DNA from 2 places in the Citroniella saccharovorans genome. Region 1 is predicted to be linked to the other one. Evidence: predicted binding sites of a transcription regulator. Region 1 holds the regulator's gene; the other holds the start of a gene.
The links. The regulator HrcA, encoded in region 1, represses chaperone genes, less so after heat shock. The targets are predictions, from matches to a motif close to ATTAGCACTCNATANTATNGAGTGCTAAT.

Region 1 (5,104 bases):
AAATGATGGAACATTTTTAGAAATACAAAATCCATCTAATTTGCCGCCAGCTACAGAAATAGATTATATGAAAGAGCCTATGGTTGCATGTGAAATAATGACGCCAAAAACTTATGTTGGTCCTATTATGGAAATTTGTCAAAATAAGCGTGGCGTCTTTGAAAATATGGAATATCTAGATGAAAAAAGAGTGACTATTCATTATTTAATGCCTTTAAATGAAGTTATATACGACTTTTTTGATACATTAAAATCTAAAACACAAGGATACGCTTCTTTAGATTATGATTTAAAAGGATATCAGGAATCAGATCTTGTAAAGATGGATATCTTAATTAATGGAGAGTTAGTTGATGCCTTTTCACTTATTGTTCATAGGGAAAAAGCAGCTCAAAGAGCTAGAACTATTGTTGAGAAGCTTAAAAAAGAAATTCCAAGACAGCAATTTGCAATTCCTATTCAAGCGGCAATTGGTTCTAAAATAATAGCCAGAGAAACTGTATCAGCTCTTAGAAAAGATGTACTTGCTAAATGTTATGGTGGAGATATTTCCAGAAAGAAAAAACTTCTTGAAAAGCAAAAAGAAGGTAAAAAACGTATGAGGCAAATTGGAAATGTAGAAGTTCCACAAAATGCTTTTCTTGCCGTACTTAAGTATGACGACGATGAATAGATTAGATAAATATTTTGAAAAAGAAGAAAAAGGGGCTAAGGGACTTTATGTCCATATCCCCTTTTGTCATAAGAAATGTTATTATTGTGATTTTTTAACTTTTCCTGGACAAGAAAAAAGAATGGATTCATATATATCGAATCTTTTGAAGGAAATGGAAATTTATCAAAATAAATATGGGAAAATCTTAATTGACTCAGTATTTTTGGGCGGTGGAAGTCCTTCATATTTAAGCTTAGATAATTTAGATAAACTATTAAAGGGAATTCATGAAAATTTTAATCTTAATTCAAAAATAGAATTTACTATAGAGATGAATCCAGAAGATGTTAGGCAAGATAAGCTAAAAATTCTTAAAGATTACGGAGTAAATAGAATTTCTTTAGGAGTTCAAACTTTTGATGAAAATATATTAAAGATATTAGGAAGGGTTCATAAGTCTAGTGATGTAATTGAAGCAATAGACTTACTAAATAAAAATTCTTTTGCTAATATAAACCTAGATATGATTTACTCCCTACCATTACAAGAAGAAAAAAACTTAGAAAATGATCTAAAAATAATAAGTTATTTAAGTCCCAACCATCTTTCTTATTATTCGCTTATATTAGAAGAAAACACCTATCTACATAGGCTTGTAAGAGAAAATAAAATTTCTTTAAATGATGATGAAATGGACAGGAACTTCTACCATAAAATAGTTACGAGCTTAGAAGAAATTGGATTAAAAAGATATGAGATTTCAAATTTTGCAAAAGAATCCTACGAATCAGTTCACAATAAAAAGTATTGGCAAATGAAGGAAGTACTTGGAATTGGAATGGGAGCATCTGGATTTTACAAAAAAGCCAGATATAAAAATGTCTGTAATTTTAAAAAATATGGTGAAATGATAAATGATGGAGTATTACCAATTGGTGATTATAGTGAATATAATTTAAAAGAACTTAGAACAGATTATATAATTACAAATATGAGGTTAAAAGAAGGCATAAATCTTAAAAATTATGAGGAGATTTTTGGAATAAGTCTACTTAAAGAAAGAGAAAGAAAAATAAAAGAATATTTAGATGAAGGTTTTTTAATCTTAATGGATAATAATTTATTTTTTTCTTTAGATGGAGTAGATATTTCTAATCATATATTAGTAGACTTAATTTAGAAGCTTTTAGCTTCTTTTTTTATTATCAATTATTTAGTAACTATATTTTTTAGTTTGAAAATATTTTATAAAAGTTAAAATTAAAATTTACATAAAAAACAACTTTAACATTCAAATATTTATTTGCATAATAAGATTCTTTAATTCAAAGGTAGATATACTTAATTATTTTAATCTATCTAAGAAAAAATAAAATTATTCAAAAAATGTTGACAAAAGAAAAAATAGAGGGTATAATGTTGTTAGCACTCAAGGAGTGAGAGTGCTAACAATAAAACAAAGAAGGGTAAAGTTATGTTAGACGAACGAAAAAAGCTAATTTTGGAAGCTATTATCGGAAGTTATTTACTAAATGCTGAGCCCATTGGGTCAAGAACTATATCTAAAAATTATAACTTAGGAGTCAGTTCAGCTACCATTAGAAATGAGATGAGTGATCTTGAAGACTTGGGCCTTTTGTCTAAGGCACATTCTTCTTCTGGAAGAATTCCGTCAGATAAAGCATATAGGCTGTATGTAAATAATCTCATTGAATCGCGTTCTATGATGGGGTTTTCTGATTATAAAGATCTTTTAGATAGATCATTAAATGGAAGGTCCCTTATTGAAGAGGCAATTAATAAGCTATCTAATTTAACTGGCTATACAACACTTGCCATAATTTATAAAAGTTTAGATATAAAGCTTGAAAAAATATATATTTTAGAAGAAAGCGAAGAGACTTTACTACTTGTGATGGTCTATGATAATGATAAGATTTACTATCATCATATTAAAAAAGACTTTACAAGTGATATTAAAAGCCTTATAAAGATTAACTATATTTTTAATGATCTGATTTCTGGTATGTATATTGAAAAAATTCCATCGTTTTTAGATATGGTGGATACTCAAAGTAGTGAAAGCTTAGATAATTTCAAGATAAAGCTAAAAGAAGCAGTAAAAGATGACATAGGAAAGCTAAAAAAATATGATCTTATTTTAGATGGGGTTTCAAGCATTTTTAAATTTCCAGAATATAGTGACATTAATAAGGTAAGAGAGTTTATAAGTCTTATTGAGAGTAAGGAAACAATAATTAAAGCTCTTGTAAGTGGAGATGCAAAGATAAATATTGCTATTGGAGAAGAAAATGAAGACAATAGTTTTAAAGGACTTTCAATTATTGATTCATTTTATATGTTAGAAAATGGTCTTCATGGCAAAATTGGACTACTGGGACCAACAAGAATGGATTATGATAGTGCTATTCATTATTTACTTTGCTTAATAAATGAATTAAATACTAGCTCTAAAAGTAAGGAGGGAAGAAAGTGAATGAAGATTTAAACAAAAAAAAGCTTTCTGATGAAGAAAAGGATTTATCTGAAGACCAAAATGAAGTTAAGGATAGTGTAGAAGAAGAAATATTTGAAGCAGAGTCTGTTGAAAATGATTCTAACATTGAGGATTCTTCCTTAGAAAATGATGTTTCGAATGATTATGAAGATTTAAAAAATACATTAGTAAGGCTTCAAGCAGATTTTAACAATTATAGAAATAGGGTAAATAAGGAAAAGCAAAGCTTAGTTAAATATGCTACTGAAGGTATGATTACAGATATTCTTTCTGTTTTGGATAATTTTGATAGGGCTTTAGGACCTGAAAGTGAAGATGAAAGTGAGTATAATAAAGGTTTTAGGTTAATTAGAAAAGAATTATTTGATATTTTACAAAAAAATGGACTAGAAGTTATTGAGTCTGATGGAAAGGTGTTTGATCCTAATTTGCACAACGCTGTTGTGATGGAAGATTCTGATTTAGGTGAAGGAATTATAATAGAAACACTACAAACAGGATATAAAGTTGGAGATAAGGTCATTAGACCTAGTTATGTAAAGGTAAGTAAATAAATTTTAGGAGGAAATTATTATGGGAAAAATTATTGGAATTGATTTAGGTACTACAAACTCAGCTGTTGCTGTTATGGAAGGTGGGGAAGCTGTTATTATCCCTAACACTGAAGGAAATAGAACAACACCTTCAGTAGTTGCATTTACTAAAGATGGAGAAAGATTAGTTGGAGAAACTGCTAAAAGACAAGCAATCTTAAATCCTCAAAACACTATTTCTTCTATTAAGAGAGAAATGGGATCAGATTTCAAGGTTGATATTGATGGAAAGAAATATACTCCAGAAGAAATTTCAGCTATGATTCTTCAAAAAATTAAAAAGGATGCTGAATCATATTTAGGAGAAACTGTTACTGAAGCTGTTATCACAGTTCCTGCTTATTTTACAGATGCTCAAAGACAAGCTACTAAAGATGCTGGTAAGATTGCTGGTCTTGATGTTAAGAGAATTATAAATGAACCAACTGCTGCAGCTCTTGCTTACGGTGTAGATAAGGAAACTGATCAACATAAAATTATGGTTTATGACCTTGGTGGTGGAACATTTGATGTTTCAATTCTAGAAGTTGGAGATGGAGTTTTTGAAGTATTAGCTACTAGAGGAAATAATAGACTTGGTGGAGATGATTTTGATAAGGAATTAATTGACTATATAGCAGAAGAATATAAAAAAGAATCTGGTATTGATCTAAGAGAAGATCCAACTGCTCACCAAAGATTAAAAGACGCTGCTGAAAAGGCTAAGAAAGAGCTTTCTACAACTGTTACTTCAAATGTAAATCTTCCTTTTATAACTGCTATCAATGGAGTTCCAGCTCACTTAAATATGGATATTAAGAGAGCTAAATTTGAAGAATTAACTGAACATTTAGTAGAAAAAACTCTTGGACCAGTTAGAGAAGCATTAAAAGATGCTGGAATTAGTGCAAATGAAGTTGAAAAAGTTTTATTAGTAGGTGGATCATCAAGAATTCCTCAAGTTCAAGAAGCTGTTAAAAAACTTATAGGAAAAGATCCTCAAAAGGATATTAATCCAGATGAATGTGTTGCTGTTGGTGCAGCTATTCAAGGTGGGGTATTAGCTGGAGAAGTTAAGGATTTACTATTATTAGATGTAACTCCTCTATCATTAGGTATTGAAACACTAGGCGGAGTATCAACAAAACTTATTGAAAGAAATACTACTATTCCTACAAAGAAATCTCAAGTATTTACAACTGCCGCTGATGGACAAACTTCTGTAGATATTCACGTACTACAAGGTGAAAGAGAAATGGCAAGTGACAATACTACTCTTGGTAGATTCCAATTAACTGGAATACCTGCAGCAGCTAGAGGAATTCCACAAATTGAAGTAACCTTTGATATCGATGCAAA
Region 2 (5,104 bases), 110 kb from region 1:
TAGAGAAAATCCTTGTCCAGCAAAAGATTCGTGAGAGCGTTTACCATCAAAAAATTCATCCATATTAATGTAGACAGCATGTCCACCTGCTGGTAAAACTACTCCCTTTACTCCAGATTTATAAAATCCTTGTGCTAAATATTCACACTGTTTAACACGTTCATCCATATAGTTAAAATTACAGCTTTCATAAAGTCCAACACTTAAAGCCATTATATCTCTACCACTCATCCCACCATAAGAATCATTTCCATAGGAAGAAATTTGTTTTACTTTTATTCTAACTCCAACATCCATCTTAAGTGAACCATCTTCATTGAAATCAGAGAAATTTTTCCAAAATAGTCCTTTATCTCTAAAAGCTAACATTCCGCCCATATTGGCATGACCATCTTTTTTAGCTGACATGCAAAAACCATCACAATAAGAAAACATTTCACTTGTAATTTCTGCTATTGATTTATCACTATAGCCCTCTTCATTCATTTTTATAAAGTAAGCATTTTCTGCCCAGCGTGCGGCATCAAATATTAATGGAATATTGTACTTATGAGCAACTCTATTTATTTCTTTTATATTTCCTAATGAAACTGGCTGTCCGCATACTGTGTTGTTGGTTATTGTTGTAAATACAAGTGGAACATTTTCTGGACCAAGCTTTTCAATTAATTTTTCTAGCTTTTCTATATCCATATTTCCTTTAAATGGATTTTTTTCGTATTTCCCACCTTCAGGAATTTCATATAATATTTCTTTATTATATAAATTTCTAGGTATTGATCCCATTTGTTTTATATTTCCCTCAGTAGTATCGAAGTGTCCATTGGAAGGTATTGTAAAAACTTTTCCAGGATGTCTTTCATTTAAAATATTCCTAACTATTTCCATAAGAACAGACTCAGCTGCACGCCCTTGTTGGATAATAAATGAGTTTGGTCTTTCCATTTGAGAAGCTCCAGCATTAAATAAGCCGCCTTCATATTCACAAAGGTAGACTTCATCCATCATCTTTTCTACATCTCTACAATCAGTTCTTACAAGGTCTACGATTTTCTTCCAGTTTTTTTCACCTTTTCTTTCAAAAATATCTCTAAAAGTGTCAAGAAGAACATAGTATCCTGTATTTCTTCCGTATGCCTCGTCGCCATAAAATAAAGATGCCCATTGGGTATTTGTCATGGCAGTTGTACCTGAATCTGAAAGCATATCTACTGTTAAAAGTCCTGAAGGAAATGCAAATTCGTTGTAGTGAGTTGCTTTTAATGCTCTTTCTCTTTGCTCAACTGTTACATCCGCTAAATCTCTTACTGCAAATGTGAAATGTCTTGGTTTTGGAACATCTAAAGAATATTCTTTAGTCATTACTATTACCTCCTTAAGTATTAGCCTAGTTTTATTTTGCTCAATTTAATGTAGTTTTTAATTTATAAACAATAGACTTTTTTAAACTTTTTAATAAAAATATTTTTCTTGTTAAGTCATTTTTATTATATCTATTTATCAAGGAATAGTCAATTTATATAAATTTATTTTTAATATTATAATCAAATAAAAAAAGACCAAATGAAAAGTCATTTGGTCTAAAATATTTTTGGGTAAATTACATCATGCCGCCCATTCCACCCATGCCGCCCATACCTGCCATTGCAGCTGCCGGGTCTTCTTTTTCTACATCTGCTACAGCAGCTTCAGTAGTTATTATCATAGATGCAACAGATACAGCATTTTCAAGTGCAGATCTTGTAACTTTTGTAGGATCAACTATTCCTGCCTTAAACATATCTACATATTCTTCAGTAATAGCATTAAATCCAACGCCTTTTTCTAACTTTTTAACTTGTTCAGCTATAACTGATCCTTCAAGTCCAGCATTTATAGCAATTTGTCTAACAGGTTCTTCTAGTGCTTTTACAATAATATTTACACCTGTTCTTTCATCGCCTTCAGTTTCATCTAGAAGTTTTTTAACTTCTTCTATAACATCAACTAAAACTGTTCCACCACCAGCTACTATACCTTCTTCAACAGCAGCCTTTGTTGCAGCAAGTGCATCTTCAATTCTAAGCTTTCTTTCTTTTAGTTCAGTTTCAGTAGCAGCTCCAACTTCAATGACAGCAACTCCACCAGCTAGTTTTGCAAGTCTTTCTTGTAATTTTTCTCTATCAAAATCAGATTCTGTAATTTCAATTTGTTTCTTAATTGAAGTTACTCTTTCATTTATAGAGTCTTCTTTTCCACTTCCTCCAACTATAACTGTATTTTCTTTTGTTACAGTTACTCTTCTTGCTTCTCCAAGCATTTCAGGAGTAGTTTCTTTTAAATCATTTCCTAAATCTTCTGTTACAACTGTTGCACCAGTTAAAATTGCAATATCTTGAAGCATTTCTTTTCTTCTATCTCCAAATCCTGGAGCTTTAACAGCAACTACATTTAAAGTTCCTCTTAATTTATTAAGAACCAAAGTAGCCATAGCTTCGCCCTCTATATCATCTGCAACAATTAATAGAGGTCTTGATTGTTCCATAATTCCTTCTAAGATTGGAAGAATGTCTTGAATGTTAGTAATTTTTTTGTCTGTTAAAAGAATTTTTGGATTTTCAAGATTTGCTTCCATCTTGTCAGTATTTGTAGCCATATATGATGAAACATATCCTCTGTCAAATTGCATACCTTCTACAACATCTAAAGTTGTACCCATGCTCTTTGATTCTTCAACAGTAATTACACCATCTTTACCAACTTTTTCCATAGCTTCAGCGATTAATTTTCCTACAGATTCATCTTGAGAAGAAACAGAACCAACTTGTGCAATTTCTTCGTTTGAAGACACTGTGTGAGATAAATTTTTTATCTCTTCTACTGCTTTATCTAAAGCTTTTTTTAGTCCTCTTTGAAGAATCATTGGGTTAGCGCCAGCTGCCACATTTTTTGATCCTTCTCTAACTATAGCTTGAGCAAGTAGAGTAGCTGTAGTAGTTCCATCTCCAGCAACATCATTAGTTTTTGTAGCAACTTCTTTTACAAGTTGAGCTCCCATATTTTCATATCTATCTTCAAATTCAATTTCCTTAGCTATTGTTACACCATCGTTAGTGATAAGAGGTGATCCAAATTTTTTATCTAATACTACATTTCTTCCCTTAGGTCCAAGAGTTATTTTTACAGTATCAGATAATTTATTAATACCACTTTCTAAAGACTTTCTAGCATCTTGTGAATATTTTATTTCTTTACTCATTTATTATCCTCCTTAAATTATTTTTCAACAACAGCAAGTACATCAGAGTACTTAACGATAGTAAATTCTTCACTATCTATCTTTACATCTGTTCCAGCATATTTTGAATATATAACTAAATCTCCAACTTTAATATTTGCACTTTTCTTTTCACTCTTTAAAATTTTATCGCCAATTTCAACAACTTCTGCAAATTGTGGAGCTTCTTTTGCTGAAGATGGAAGAAGTAAACCAGATTTTGTCTTTTCTTCAACATCACATTTTTTTATAACAATTCTATCATCTAGTGGTTTTAGTTTCATATATTTTCTCCTTTATAATATAATTTTTATTTGTTAGCACTCATCGCTTCCGAGTGCTAACACTTACAATATAATAATACTATCTAAATCTAATATTATCAAGTCCTAATTTCTTTTAAAATAATCAAAATATAGTTAAAAAAAGCTTTTATTTATATATAAGCATAATTATTTTGCTTTATTCTCTTTTTTTCTTTCTTTTCCTATATTGTTTTCTCTGCCATAATAAAATAGATATTGTTGTGCGTAGCCAGCCAAATTTCCAAAATATTTATTAGCATATAATTTTATTTTACTTTTAGGTACTTCTTCTCCGATAAAAAGTTCTTCCATGACTCTTTTAATCCAAACATCAACAGGAAAAACTTCCGCTCTTCCAAATCCAAAAAGAAGTATGCAGTCTGCAACCTTTGGACCTACTCCAGGAAGCTCAATTAGTTTTTCTCTTAGTATGTCTGTTTCCATATTTTTTAAAAGATTTATATTAAAACTAGGTTCTAAAAGCATTTTTGAAGCAGTTACAATTCTCTCATCCCTAAATCCAACTCTAGCGTACTTTCTAAGATCTTTAGGATCAGCACTAGCTAGTCTTTCAGGACTTGGAAAAGAATAGTATCTTCTCTTTTCATCTTCAAATATTAAATCTCCATACATGGAAGATATAGTTTCTATTGATTTTTTTATTCTAGGAATCATATTATTTGCAGATATTATAAAGCTAATTATAGTTTCGAACTCGTCTTGCTTTAAAATTCTTATTCCATATCCAAATTCTTTCGCTTTATTTAATTCTTCATTATCAATTAAAGAATTTTTAATCTTTCCATAATCTTTTTTTAGGTCAAAATACTTTTCCCAAATTTTGCTATCAAAATCTTCTAGTGGAGAATTGATATAGATTTTATTTTCTTCTTCTCTTATATATATAACCTTGCCCTTATGGATTGAGGTAAAGTGGTCTCCATCATCGTACCATCTAAAAGCTTGCCCGCATTCAAAAATATGTTTTATATTAAAATCTTTTTTTTCAAATTCAATTATCACTGTCTAATTCCTCTTCCAAGGCTTGCCACTTATCAAAAAGCAAATCTATCTCTTCCTTGTTATTTTTAATGATGTTATTTATTTCAAAGGCTTTTTTGTAGTCTTCATAAACTTCTTTTTCTGTAAGTTTATTATTTAGATATTCAATTTCCTCTTCAAGCTCTTCTATTTTATTTGAAACAAATCTAATGTCAGCCCTGATTTTCTTTATATTTTTCTTTTTCAGGTTATCATTTTTCTTAATTTTCTTAAGTTCTGTTTTAGTAAATCCAGAAAAATCATCTGATAACTCTTCTTTTTCTATTCTTCTTTCTTCTAATTTTTCCAAATAATAATCATAATTTCCTAGAAATACTTCACATCCATCTCTATCTACAACAATAAGTTTATTTACAACTTTATTAAGAAAATATCTATCATGACTTATTATAAGAAAAGTTTCCTTGTAATCCTTAAGTGCATTTTCTAAAATCTCTTTAGATTCAATATCTAAATGGTTTGTAGGTTCATCCATTATTAG

Region 2: VLK81_RS07285 (co-chaperone GroES) is a predicted target of HrcA. The motif match lies at 3,573-3,601, and genes of this name have one in related genera.

Annotation. Positions count from the first base shown of each region.
Region 1 covers NZ_JAYKOT010000003.1:1,097,112-1,102,215, reverse strand. Annotated here, with positions in the region: gene lepA (translation elongation factor 4) at 1-673, shown strand, start outside; gene hemW (radical SAM family heme chaperone HemW) at 666-1,835, shown strand; gene hrcA (heat-inducible transcriptional repressor HrcA) at 2,130-3,152, shown strand; gene grpE (nucleotide exchange factor GrpE) at 3,149-3,727, shown strand; gene dnaK (molecular chaperone DnaK) at 3,747-5,104, shown strand, end outside.
Region 2 covers NZ_JAYKOT010000003.1:984,885-989,988, forward strand. Annotated here, with positions in the region: gene VLK81_RS07275 (tryptophanase) at 1-1,362, opposite strand, end outside; gene groL (chaperonin GroEL) at 1,601-3,238, opposite strand; gene VLK81_RS07285 (co-chaperone GroES) at 3,256-3,540, opposite strand; gene VLK81_RS07290 (DNA-3-methyladenine glycosylase family protein) at 3,709-4,584, opposite strand; gene VLK81_RS07295 (ABC-F family ATP-binding cassette domain-containing protein) at 4,574-5,104, opposite strand, start outside.